3 regions of the Lactiplantibacillus koreensis genome follow, and region 1 is predicted to be linked to each of the others. Evidence: predicted binding sites of a transcription regulator. Region 1 holds the regulator's gene; each other region holds the start of a gene.
What was found. Region 1 encodes Rex, which represses fermentation and respiration genes when NADH is low (regulators of the CRP and FNR family bind a similar motif). Its sites were predicted from a motif close to TTGTGAANTANTTCACAA; they were not measured.
Positions count from the first base shown of each region.

Region 2: C5Z25_RS06005 (NAD(P)-dependent alcohol dehydrogenase) is a predicted target of Rex. The motif match lies at 1,549-1,566, and genes of this name have one in related genera.
Region 3: adhE (bifunctional acetaldehyde-CoA/alcohol dehydrogenase) is a predicted target of Rex. The motif match lies at 2,201-2,218, and genes of this name have one in related genera.

Region 1 is NZ_CP027190.1:1,909,823-1,913,240, reverse strand. It holds gene groL (chaperonin GroEL) at 1-304, opposite strand, end outside; gene groES (co-chaperone GroES) at 360-644, opposite strand; gene C5Z25_RS09195 (CPBP family intramembrane glutamic endopeptidase) at 835-1,470, shown strand; gene C5Z25_RS09190 (redox-sensing transcriptional repressor Rex) at 1,523-2,179, opposite strand; gene C5Z25_RS09185 (ABC-F family ATP-binding cassette domain-containing protein) at 2,346-3,418, shown strand, end outside.
Region 2 is NZ_CP027190.1:1,226,234-1,229,651, forward strand. It holds gene C5Z25_RS05995 (beta-galactosidase) at 1-181, opposite strand, end outside; gene C5Z25_RS06000 (LacI family DNA-binding transcriptional regulator) at 421-1,437, shown strand; gene C5Z25_RS06005 (NAD(P)-dependent alcohol dehydrogenase) at 1,616-2,737, shown strand; gene C5Z25_RS06010 (DMT family transporter) at 2,807-3,418, opposite strand, start outside.
Region 3 is NZ_CP027190.1:1,399,934-1,403,351, forward strand. It holds gene adhE (bifunctional acetaldehyde-CoA/alcohol dehydrogenase) at 1-2,176, opposite strand, end outside; gene C5Z25_RS06830 (AIPR family protein) at 2,424-3,418, opposite strand, start outside.

The sequences.
Region 1 (3,418 bases):
CTTCGTTGACGATTGATTGAGTCAATACCGTTGCGGTAGTGGTCCCATCACCGGCAATATCGTTAGTTTTTGAAGCGACTTCAGAAACTAACTTAGCACCCATATTTTCGAAATGATCTTCAAGTTCGATTGCCTTAGCAATCGTAACCCCATCATTAGTAATGGTTGGTGAGCCGTATGATTCTTCCAATACAACGTTACGACCCTTAGGACCTAAAGTTGATTTAACAGTGTTAGCTAATTGGTCAACACCTTTGAGCATTGCTGAACGTGCGTCTTCAGAGAATTTTAATTCTTTAGCCATTATTTGTATTCACCTCATAAATAAATTTTGTTTTAATTACTATCAGTTAAATGGATTAGTCTTCAACCGCGACAATATCTTTTTCGTGTAAGACTAGATAAGTTGACCCTTCATACTTAACTTCAGTACCTGCGTACTTGTCAAACAATACTTGATCGCCGACTTTCACGCTTGGTGCAACCTTTGAACCGTTATCTAAAATCCGGCCATCAGATACAGCAACAACCTTACCACTTTGTGGCTTTTCCTTAGCATTGTTGGCAATAACAATACCACCAATCGTTTGTTCTTCTTCTGCTTGTTGTTGTAAGATGACACGATCACCTAATGGTTTTAACACGTGAATCCCTCCATTTATTCTTTTTTAGCACTCACAAACATCAAGTGCTAATCACAAAGATAACTATATCATTTTAATTTAAGAATGCAAGTTATTTGTCAATAATTAGTCAAAGAAAGTCAAATCGATTATAATGAACTTACTTAAGTCAAATCTGACTCGAAATTTTATTGTTAAAGGACGTGAGCTAATGGCTAATCGACGCCAATCGCTGACGGTTTTAATCGTCTATTTTATTATCTATGCCCTACCCACTTTATTAGCCCAAGGATTTCATCAGCTTGGATCTTGGATTTTCTTAATTCAAACCTTGGATTACTTACTAGGCGCTATCATCTTAGTATGGCTCGCCTGGCGAACTAAAACGCCTAATGCTGTCGAACAACAGCCTAAGAATTGGGTCAGTACGGTTCTATGGGGGCTTATCGGAGTCGTCTTAGTGCTTGCCGGTCAAGTCGTTATTCTACGCTTGACACAACTGCTCGGCCAGTCAACGGCCTCGGCCAATACCAACACGTTACTCACCATTGGCCAGAAATATCCCTTCTTCTTACTGGCAGTGCTCGTTGGGGCGCCAATTATGGAAGAAATCGTCTTTCGTAAAGTTATCTTCGGTAACCTAACGACGGTTACTGGAACAGTCGGTGCCGCTGTTATTTCTAGTTTACTATTTAGTTTTGCTCATGCGGATGGACACTTAATTTTATATGCCTTTATTGGACTCCTCTTTTGTTGGCTGTACCGGCACACCGGTCGCATTCAAACCTCAATGATTGCGCATATTTTGATGAATGTTGTCGCAGTCTTACCTTTATTTTTAACTTAGAATGACTAAAAGACGCAACCATTTTTTGGTTGCGTCTTTTGCTAACTAAATATTATTCAGCTGATTTATCGCCAAGCTGTTCCCCATAATGTTCAATGAAATAAATTAAGGTTTGCAATTCATTCGTTAAATCAACATTTTGAACCCGAATAGTCTCAGGCACTGAAATGCGTAACGGCGTAAAGTTCATAATCCCTTTAACGTTAGCATCAACTAGTTCATCCGTAACGTCTTGAACGACTGAAGTTGGCACCGTTAAAATGGCAATCTCAATTTGTTGTTCAATTAATTGTTTCTTTAATTCCGCCATTGGATAGACGGGAACGCCGCTTTGAACCGTATTAGCGATTGATTCGTTAACATCAAAAGCTGCTGAAATACGGACATTGCTATTTTTATGAAAATTAAAATTAAGTAACGCATGACCCAAATTTCCGACCCCAATCAAGGCCACGTTAGTCAACGTATCTTGATTTAAAATTTTCTTAAAAAATGCCAAGAGCTTTTCAACATCATAGCCATACCCGCGTTTGCCTAATGCCCCAAAATATGAAAAATCTCGTCGAATCGTAGCTGAATCAACTTTAACTGCTTCTGACAGCTCCGTTGACGAAACCCGTTTCTTGTCAGCATCTAATAAAATGTTCAAATACCGATAGTATATCGGTAACCGCTTGGCCGTTGCCCGTGGAATTTTTGTTTCTGCCATTTGACGACCCTCCTTATCAAAAGTTTGTGAATTTGCTGACACTATTCTAGCATAACAGGCCACTTTGTGAAATAATATTTACTTATTATTCCCTTTCACTAGGGCTAACAACGACAATATGCTACAATTATTTGACGAATCCACCTCGAAAGGAGTTTAAAAAAACGTGATTTTACTACAAGTACAACAAGTCATGCGGCGTTTTGGCGCTGATGTCTTGTTCGATAACGTACAATTAGATATTCAAGACCATGCGCGCGTCGCCTTAGTTGGTCGCAACGGTGCTGGTAAATCAACCTTATTAAAAATGATTGCCGGTGAAACCGTTCCTGACGAAGGTCAAATTTCAATGCGTAAAGGCTTAACCATCGGCTATTTGGCTCAAGATCAAGGCTTAAACAGTGCCCATACGATTTGGGAAGAAATGAGCAGTGTCTTCGCTGAACTACATCAACTAGAAGCTCAAATGCACCGGTTAGAAGCCCAATTAAGTGATCCTGAAGTTATTGCTGATGACCCGACTTACCAGCAAACACTAAAGACCTATGACCAGGTTCAAACTGAATTTCAACAAAAAAATGGTTACGGTTACCAGGCTGAAATCCGGGGTGTTTTGCATGGTTTTCAATTCAATGCTGATGTTTATGACAAATCCGTTACTGAGCTATCGGGAGGCCAAAAAACTCAGCTGGCTCTCGCCAAACTACTATTAGAAAAACGTGATTTACTCATTTTGGATGAACCAACCAATCATTTGGACGTTGAAACGCTCACTTGGCTCGAAAGTTATCTTCAATCCTACACGGGCGCCTTGCTAATTGTGAGTCATGACCGCTACTTCTTAGATCGGGTCGTCAATGAAGTCTACGATTTATCTCATCATGAAATGGTACATTATACCGGTAATTATGATCAATATGTCCAACAAAAAGCGGCTCGCATTCAAGCGGAATGGAAGCATTATGAAAAACAACAGACCGAAATCAATAAATTAGAAGACTTTGTCAATCGGAATATCGTACGAGCCTCAACCACCAAGCGGGCCCAATCACGACGAAAACAACTCGAAAGAATGACGCGTTTGGACCGCCCCGAAGGTGATGAAAAAACCGCCCACTTTGGCTTTCATGCAGCCAAACAGAGTGGCAACATTGTCTTAACTGTCAAAGATGCGGCGGTTGGCTATCAAGATCAAATCTTGTCATCACCGGACACATTAAATATCAAAAAACATGAAGC
Region 2 (3,418 bases), 680 kb from region 1:
TATAATGACCCTCACTTGGTTCTAATTTTGCCCATGAAAAAATCCCAACCGTAATGGTGTTTAATTTAGCACTTTTGAATAATTCAAAATCATTATCAATTACAGCTGGTTGATCCAACCATTGATCGGGGTTGTAATCCCCACCGTGAAGAAATTGAGTTGTACTTAGTGGATTTGTCATACTTATATTTACTCGCTTTCATTTGTGTCTAATTATTACTAATCGCTGGTCTCATCATATGATATTAAGTATAGATATGTAAGCGGTTTAATAAATTAATTACTAAAGATTAGTAACGCTTGTTTAGGCTCGTTTACTACCGATCTTAGCTTTACATTCGCAAATGTAAGCGTATTATTAGTTTCTGATAGTAACAATCGTTATTTTTTTAGTAAACATGGTTATTAGGAGGCAGTCCATTGACTACTATTAGAGAAATTGCTGCGCAAGCAGGTTACTCGCCAGCAACTGTTTCACGTTTATTAAACAATGATCCGACATTTTCAATTTCGGATACTGCTCGTAAGCGAATTCTAAAAACAGTTCAAAGTTTGAATTATCAACGTCCAAATACGACCCACGGCTTAGCTTATAAAATTGCCGTAATTTTTTCTGTTCAACCTCAAAAAGAACTGGCAGATGTTTACTATAGTAATTTACGTAAAAGCATCATTGATCATGGTGACAAAGCTAACTTGGTGTTAACCTTTTATCACAATATCGAAGCAGTTCCTACCCCGATTGATGGCCTGATTGCGGTTGGTCAATTCCGACCAAATCAACTACAACAATTACAATCCTTATCACCACATCGAATCTTCGTGGATGCTAACCCTGACCCTCACCACTTTAGTTCCGTACAACCCAATCTAATGGCTATGACTGAACGAGCTATTAATTTATTTCGTCAACAACATCGAACTCCCATCGGCTTTATCGGTGGCGGTTACTGGAATACACAACAATCTGATACGGGCCATCTAGATGATCGACGTAAATTTTTTGAAAGCTATATGCGTGAATTGAACCTATATGATGATCGTTTTGTCTTCATTGGTAAAGACTTCTCAGTCGAAAGCGGTTATGCCCTAGGCCAAAAGATAGTCGCTTCTCAATCAGATCAGTCCCTTCCCAAGGGCTTTTTAATTGCTTCGGATTCTTTATCTGTTGGGGTCCTACAAGCCTTCAATGAAAATAAGATTACCGTGCCAACAGACACAACTATTATCAGCATTAATGACATTGACATTGCACGTTACGTTTCACCACCATTAACAACTTTCCGAATTGATACCAACGAACTAGGACGTGTTGCTATTGACACTTTAAAAGCCGCCTTAATTTTTAAGACAACCGATAACCGTACCATTCTGTTAGATGCCAATTTAATTTATCGCAAAAGTTTTCCCAAACTTGGAACTCAAGCCACAAATTAGACCATTACATCTACAGAACTTTGGTATCACATTTATACATTTAAGGCATTAAAGCCTGATTAATCAGCATTCATACCCAGCATTTAATTCTTCAAATCGGCTTGATTGAATTTGTGAGTTGTGTAACAATAGCAATTGTAAGCGTTTTACATACTAATGAAGTGAGGTACTAATTATTATGAAAATTAAAGCAGCAGTTGTTGATCAATTTAATGATCCATTCGTCATTAAAGACGATATTGAATTGGCTGAAATGGGACCAACTGATTTACAAGTTAAACTAGTTGCGAGTGGAATTTGCCACTCGGATGAAGCGATTCGTAAAGGGGACGCTTCCCTAGGTTATCCGGTTATTCTCGGTCATGAAGGTTCTGGGATTATTGAAAAAGTTGGTCCTCAAGTGAAAGATTTTAGCGTAGGCGATCATATTGTCATGTCTTTTTACGCCGATGGCACTTGTGACAATTGTTTAAAAGGGATGCCAACTAAATGCCGCCACTATGCCGACTATAATTTGAGCGGCACACGGCCAGATGGATCCGATCATTTCCAAGAAAACGGCACCCATGTCAGTGATATGTTTGACCAATCCTCATTCACAACTCATACGGTTATTGACCAGCGCAATGCCGTTAAAGTCGACAAAACCTTAGATTTACGGCGCTTAGGACCTTTAGGCTGTGGCTATGTCACTGGCAGTGGCACCGTTTTGAACAGTCTACAACCACGTCCCGGCCAAACGATCGCCGTCTTTGGGACTGGTGCGGTTGGTTTAGCAGCAATGATGGCTGGTAAAATTTCTGGTTGTACCGAAGTTATTGCGGTCGACATCGTGGATTCTCGCTTAGCCTTAGCGAAAGAACTAGGTGCAACTCACACGATTAACAGTAAAACGGAAGATCCAGTGGCAGCCATCAAAAAGTTAACCAATGGCTACGGTGTTGATTTCACTGTTGATACGACTGGGGTAGAACCCGTAATGGTCGCTGCTATTCATGCCTTGGCTCAAGGTGGGACTGCCGCTTTAATTGCTGTTACGTCTAAGAATATTACTATCAGTTCATGGAATGACCTCTGTGTTGATGATAAAAAAGTTATCGGGGTTAACATGGGGGATGCCATTCCTCAAGTCGACGTGCCACGCCTCATTGACTTCTATCAACATGGTATGTTCCCATTTGAAAAGACCGAAAAGTTCTACAAGTTTGCGGATATTAATCAAGCCAATGCAGACTCAGTGAGTGGTAAAACCATCAAGCCCGTCCTAATTATTGACGAAGACTATCAACCTGAAGCTTAATTTAGCTCAAACACAAAAAGCGGTCACAATTTTAAAATTGCGACCGCTTTTTGTGTTACTGCGATAACGTTAATCTAACGTTGATTTACTACGATAATGCTGCAAAATATAAATAGCAAAAACGACTAAGATTGAGCCAATAATTTCAACGATGCTAACTTTTAGATTCAAGAAAATAATACTCAATATGAATGTCACCACCGGTTGCACAGCATCAACAATACTAACAACCGCAGAAGGCGCGTATTGTAAGCTATGCAATAATGCTGAAAACGCAAAGATCGTCCCAATTAAGACAACGGCGCCAATTGAAACCACTAATCTTGGCGTAATAGTTGGGGCACCACGCCAAAGTGGATGATAGAGATTGAATAGAATCCCGGCAATTAAAGTCCCCCAACCCAAAACGATAATTGGGGAGTTTTCAGCAACAATTCGCCGGGGCAAGACCACGTACAAGGCCGCCGTAACCCCCGACAAAATTCCCCAAATGAGCGCATTCATCGGAATCGCTAATTCATGAATATTCCCCCGCGTAATCGCCAAAAAGACACCTAACAGCGAAACCCCAAAAGCAATCATATCGGTACGCAAAGGCCATTCACGCTTGAACACTAACGTTCCCAGCACAATAAATAGCGGACTTAGATACTGTAGAATTGTCGCTGACGCTGCACTTCC
Region 3 (3,418 bases), 510 kb from region 1:
AATGATTAATTCCCAAAAAGGCATTGGCAAACGCCATCCCAGCTAGAGTCGAGGCATTATGCATCTTCTCACGTGCTAATTGATCACCATCATACGAGGCTTTCAAATACTTAAAGGCTAATTGTAGCGCTTGAATCGACCAACCGCGGGTGAAATCAGAAGCCATCGTTGAGACGTATGATTCCGTTGCATGCGTAATCACATCTAGGCCCGTCCAGGCTGTTGTTCGCTTAGGGACCGTTTCCACAAACTGTGGATCCACGATAGCGATATCTGGTTGCATTGCGTAATCAGTAATTGGGTATTTAACATGGGTCTTAGAATCCGTGATAACTGCATATGGCGTAACTTCTGAACCAGTACCAGACGTTGTTGGAATCCCAATATAAGTTACTTTATGCGCTGCTGGCACTTGATAAGTCCGCTTCCGAATATCTAAAAACTTCTGCTTAGCCCCTAAAAATGACGTTTCGGGATGTTCGTAAAAGAGCCACATCCCCTTAGCTGCATCCATTGCCGAGCCCCCACCTAATGCGATAATTGTATCTGGTTGGAACGCCTGCATCCGTGCGACCCCTTTAATCACCGTGTCTGTCGAAGGATTAGGTTCGACCTCTGAAAAGATATCAATATCGACCGGTTCAGTCCGTTGATTTAAGACTGCCGTTACGCGATCCGTATACCCAAATTTAACCATTCCAGGATCACAAACGATAAAAACCTTTTTGAGACCACTCATATGTTCCAAATACTGGACGGCATTGCGTTCAAAATAGACTTTGGGTGGCATTTTCACCCACTGCATATTATTGCGGCGTTTTGCGACCGTCTTAATATTAATCAAATCCATATCTGTCACATTATGTGAAATAGAATTACCGCCGTATGAACCCGTACCTAGCGTTAACGATGGCGTCATGTTGTTATAAATATCGCCCAAACCGCCCACAGAAGATGGGGTATTAACTAAGATTCGGCAGGCCGGCATTTGGAGTCCAAACGCTTTAACCAAGGCATCATCTTTGGTATGGATACCCGCAGTATGCCCTAAACCACCATAATGCAATAATTCATCTGCTCGTTTGAAAGCAGCGGCTGTCGATTGGGCCTTGTACAAAGTCAACACTGGCGAGAGTTTTTCACCAGACAATGGATAATTAACGCCGACACCATCAATCTCCGCAATTAGAACCCGACAATCAACGGGGACTTGTTTCAAGCCAGCCATTTTAGCAATTTGATAAGCAGTCTTCCCAGCAACCGGCCCGCGTACCGTATGACGTTCGGGATCAATCACAGCATCGCTTAAAGCTGCGACTTCTTGCGGTTTCACGAGGTAACAGCCCAACCGATTAAACTCAGCTTTCACTGCATCATAGATTTCGGCATCCACAATGGCACTATTTTCTGAAGCACAAATCATTCCATTATCAAAAGTCTTCGATAAGACAATATCATTCACAGCCTGTTGAATATCAGCCGTCTTCTCGATATAAGTCGGGCCATTCCCAGGGCCAACACCCAACGCCGGCTTACCAGAAGAATACGCCGCCGTGACCATGCTAGGTCCACCAGTTGCCAAAATCGTTGCAATCGCAGGATGATGCATCAAGGCATTGGTCGCTTCAATACTAGGATGTTCAATGTATAAAATTGCATCGGCTGGCCCCCCAGCGGCCTTAATTGCGGCTTGCATAATCCGAGCAGCCTCGGCACTCGCTTTTTGTGCTTGCGGATGGAACCCAAAAACAATGGTGTTCCGGCCCTTTAATGAAATCAACGTTTTAAAAACAACCGTTGACGTTGGGTTAGTGACTGGGGTAACCCCGGCAACAATCCCAACCGGTTCTGCAATTTCCATCAATTGCGTTTCAGCATCATCTTTCAAAATACCAACGGTCTTATCGTGCCGAATACTGTTCCAAATGTATTCACTGGCATAAATATTCTTAATGGCTTTATCTTCCACGACCCCACGGCCAGTTTCTGCCACGGCCAATTTGGCTAACTTCATATGATTATCTAATGCGGCGACGGCGACCTTTTCACACAAATCATCAATTTGGGTTTGTGTATACGTTTTCAATTCAGCTAATGCAGCTTGTGAACGTGCCACTAATTTAGCGACTTCAGTTTCAGCAGCGGTCTTTTTTTCGTTGGGTTTAATTTTAATCATGAGATGTTCCTCCATTCAATTCTTTTGTGAATTAATTTACAAACATTATTATAACGGACTCCTGCAAAAATGCAAGCGCTGTCTTTTTCGATTATTAAAATCAATTCATATCAACAGTTACACAGCCCTTACCCGGTGGGCTTTAAGCCGTCCCGATCACATTAAAAATAAAGTTTTATTTTGCACAAAGTCCACAAAAAAAGCCTCAACCAAATCTGTTTTACAGAAGTAGTTGAGGTTCAAATACTTATCTTTTTACATACAATAATTTAATTTTTTCCGTAGCAACAGTATCATAATTTTGCGCCCATAGAGGGATACTTTTCCCAGCACTTTGAGGATTATTACCTAATTGACGCGACATTGATATAGTATTTGAAACCATCTTAGGTGCTACCTTAGTCCACACTTCCAATGGATCAACAGCCCATTTAAATGAGTCGCCATCATCTTCAATTAATGCTCTGAATCCCCCTAAAATTGGGAAAATAAGTCCTGTTGATATTTGATAGTCTAATTTTTCTTCTGAATATTTTGTTTTTCCTCCCTTAGTATCCACACCTTTAATTCGTCCAAACTGTCCATTATTGTTCGCTTTTCGATATACACTAGGCATATCTATCTCAATGCGATCATATAATTTGGTGATTTCGGGTAATAGTACTGCTAATTTTTCATACGGATTATCAGATTTTTCTTTTTTTTCAGCTCTATCATATTCACTTAAGTAATCTTTTAATACCTGTGCTTTACCACTATATGCCTGAATTGGTTGTTTAAAAGAACCTTCCGCATACCTTTTAAGATTCATCGCAAACATTAAGCGTACAAGATCAACTGCATCAATATCTTTATCCGCTTCATTTTGCTTATAAGCAATACGTTTCTTAAACGCTTCTTTTTTAATGGCATTTTTTACAAAATCAAACTTACCAGCTAATTCAGCTATTGCTTTATCGTTGACTTGAATACTACTATTACGAGCAGATGCCATTTCGTCAATATCGCCAATGTCCGTCATGATCTCTAAGTGTACGAACTGTAAGTTGTCAGGATCAAGCTCTGAGCGTTTATTTAAAATAGCTCTGTACGTATGACCACCATCTAGAATACCGTATTTACTCCGATCATCATCATTATCATGCCCCATACTAATTTTCAACGTTCCCATATCATTGCTTATTTTTTCAGCTGACAGCAAGATACCCCGATTTTTTTTATAAAACGCGTGGTCATTTTTCT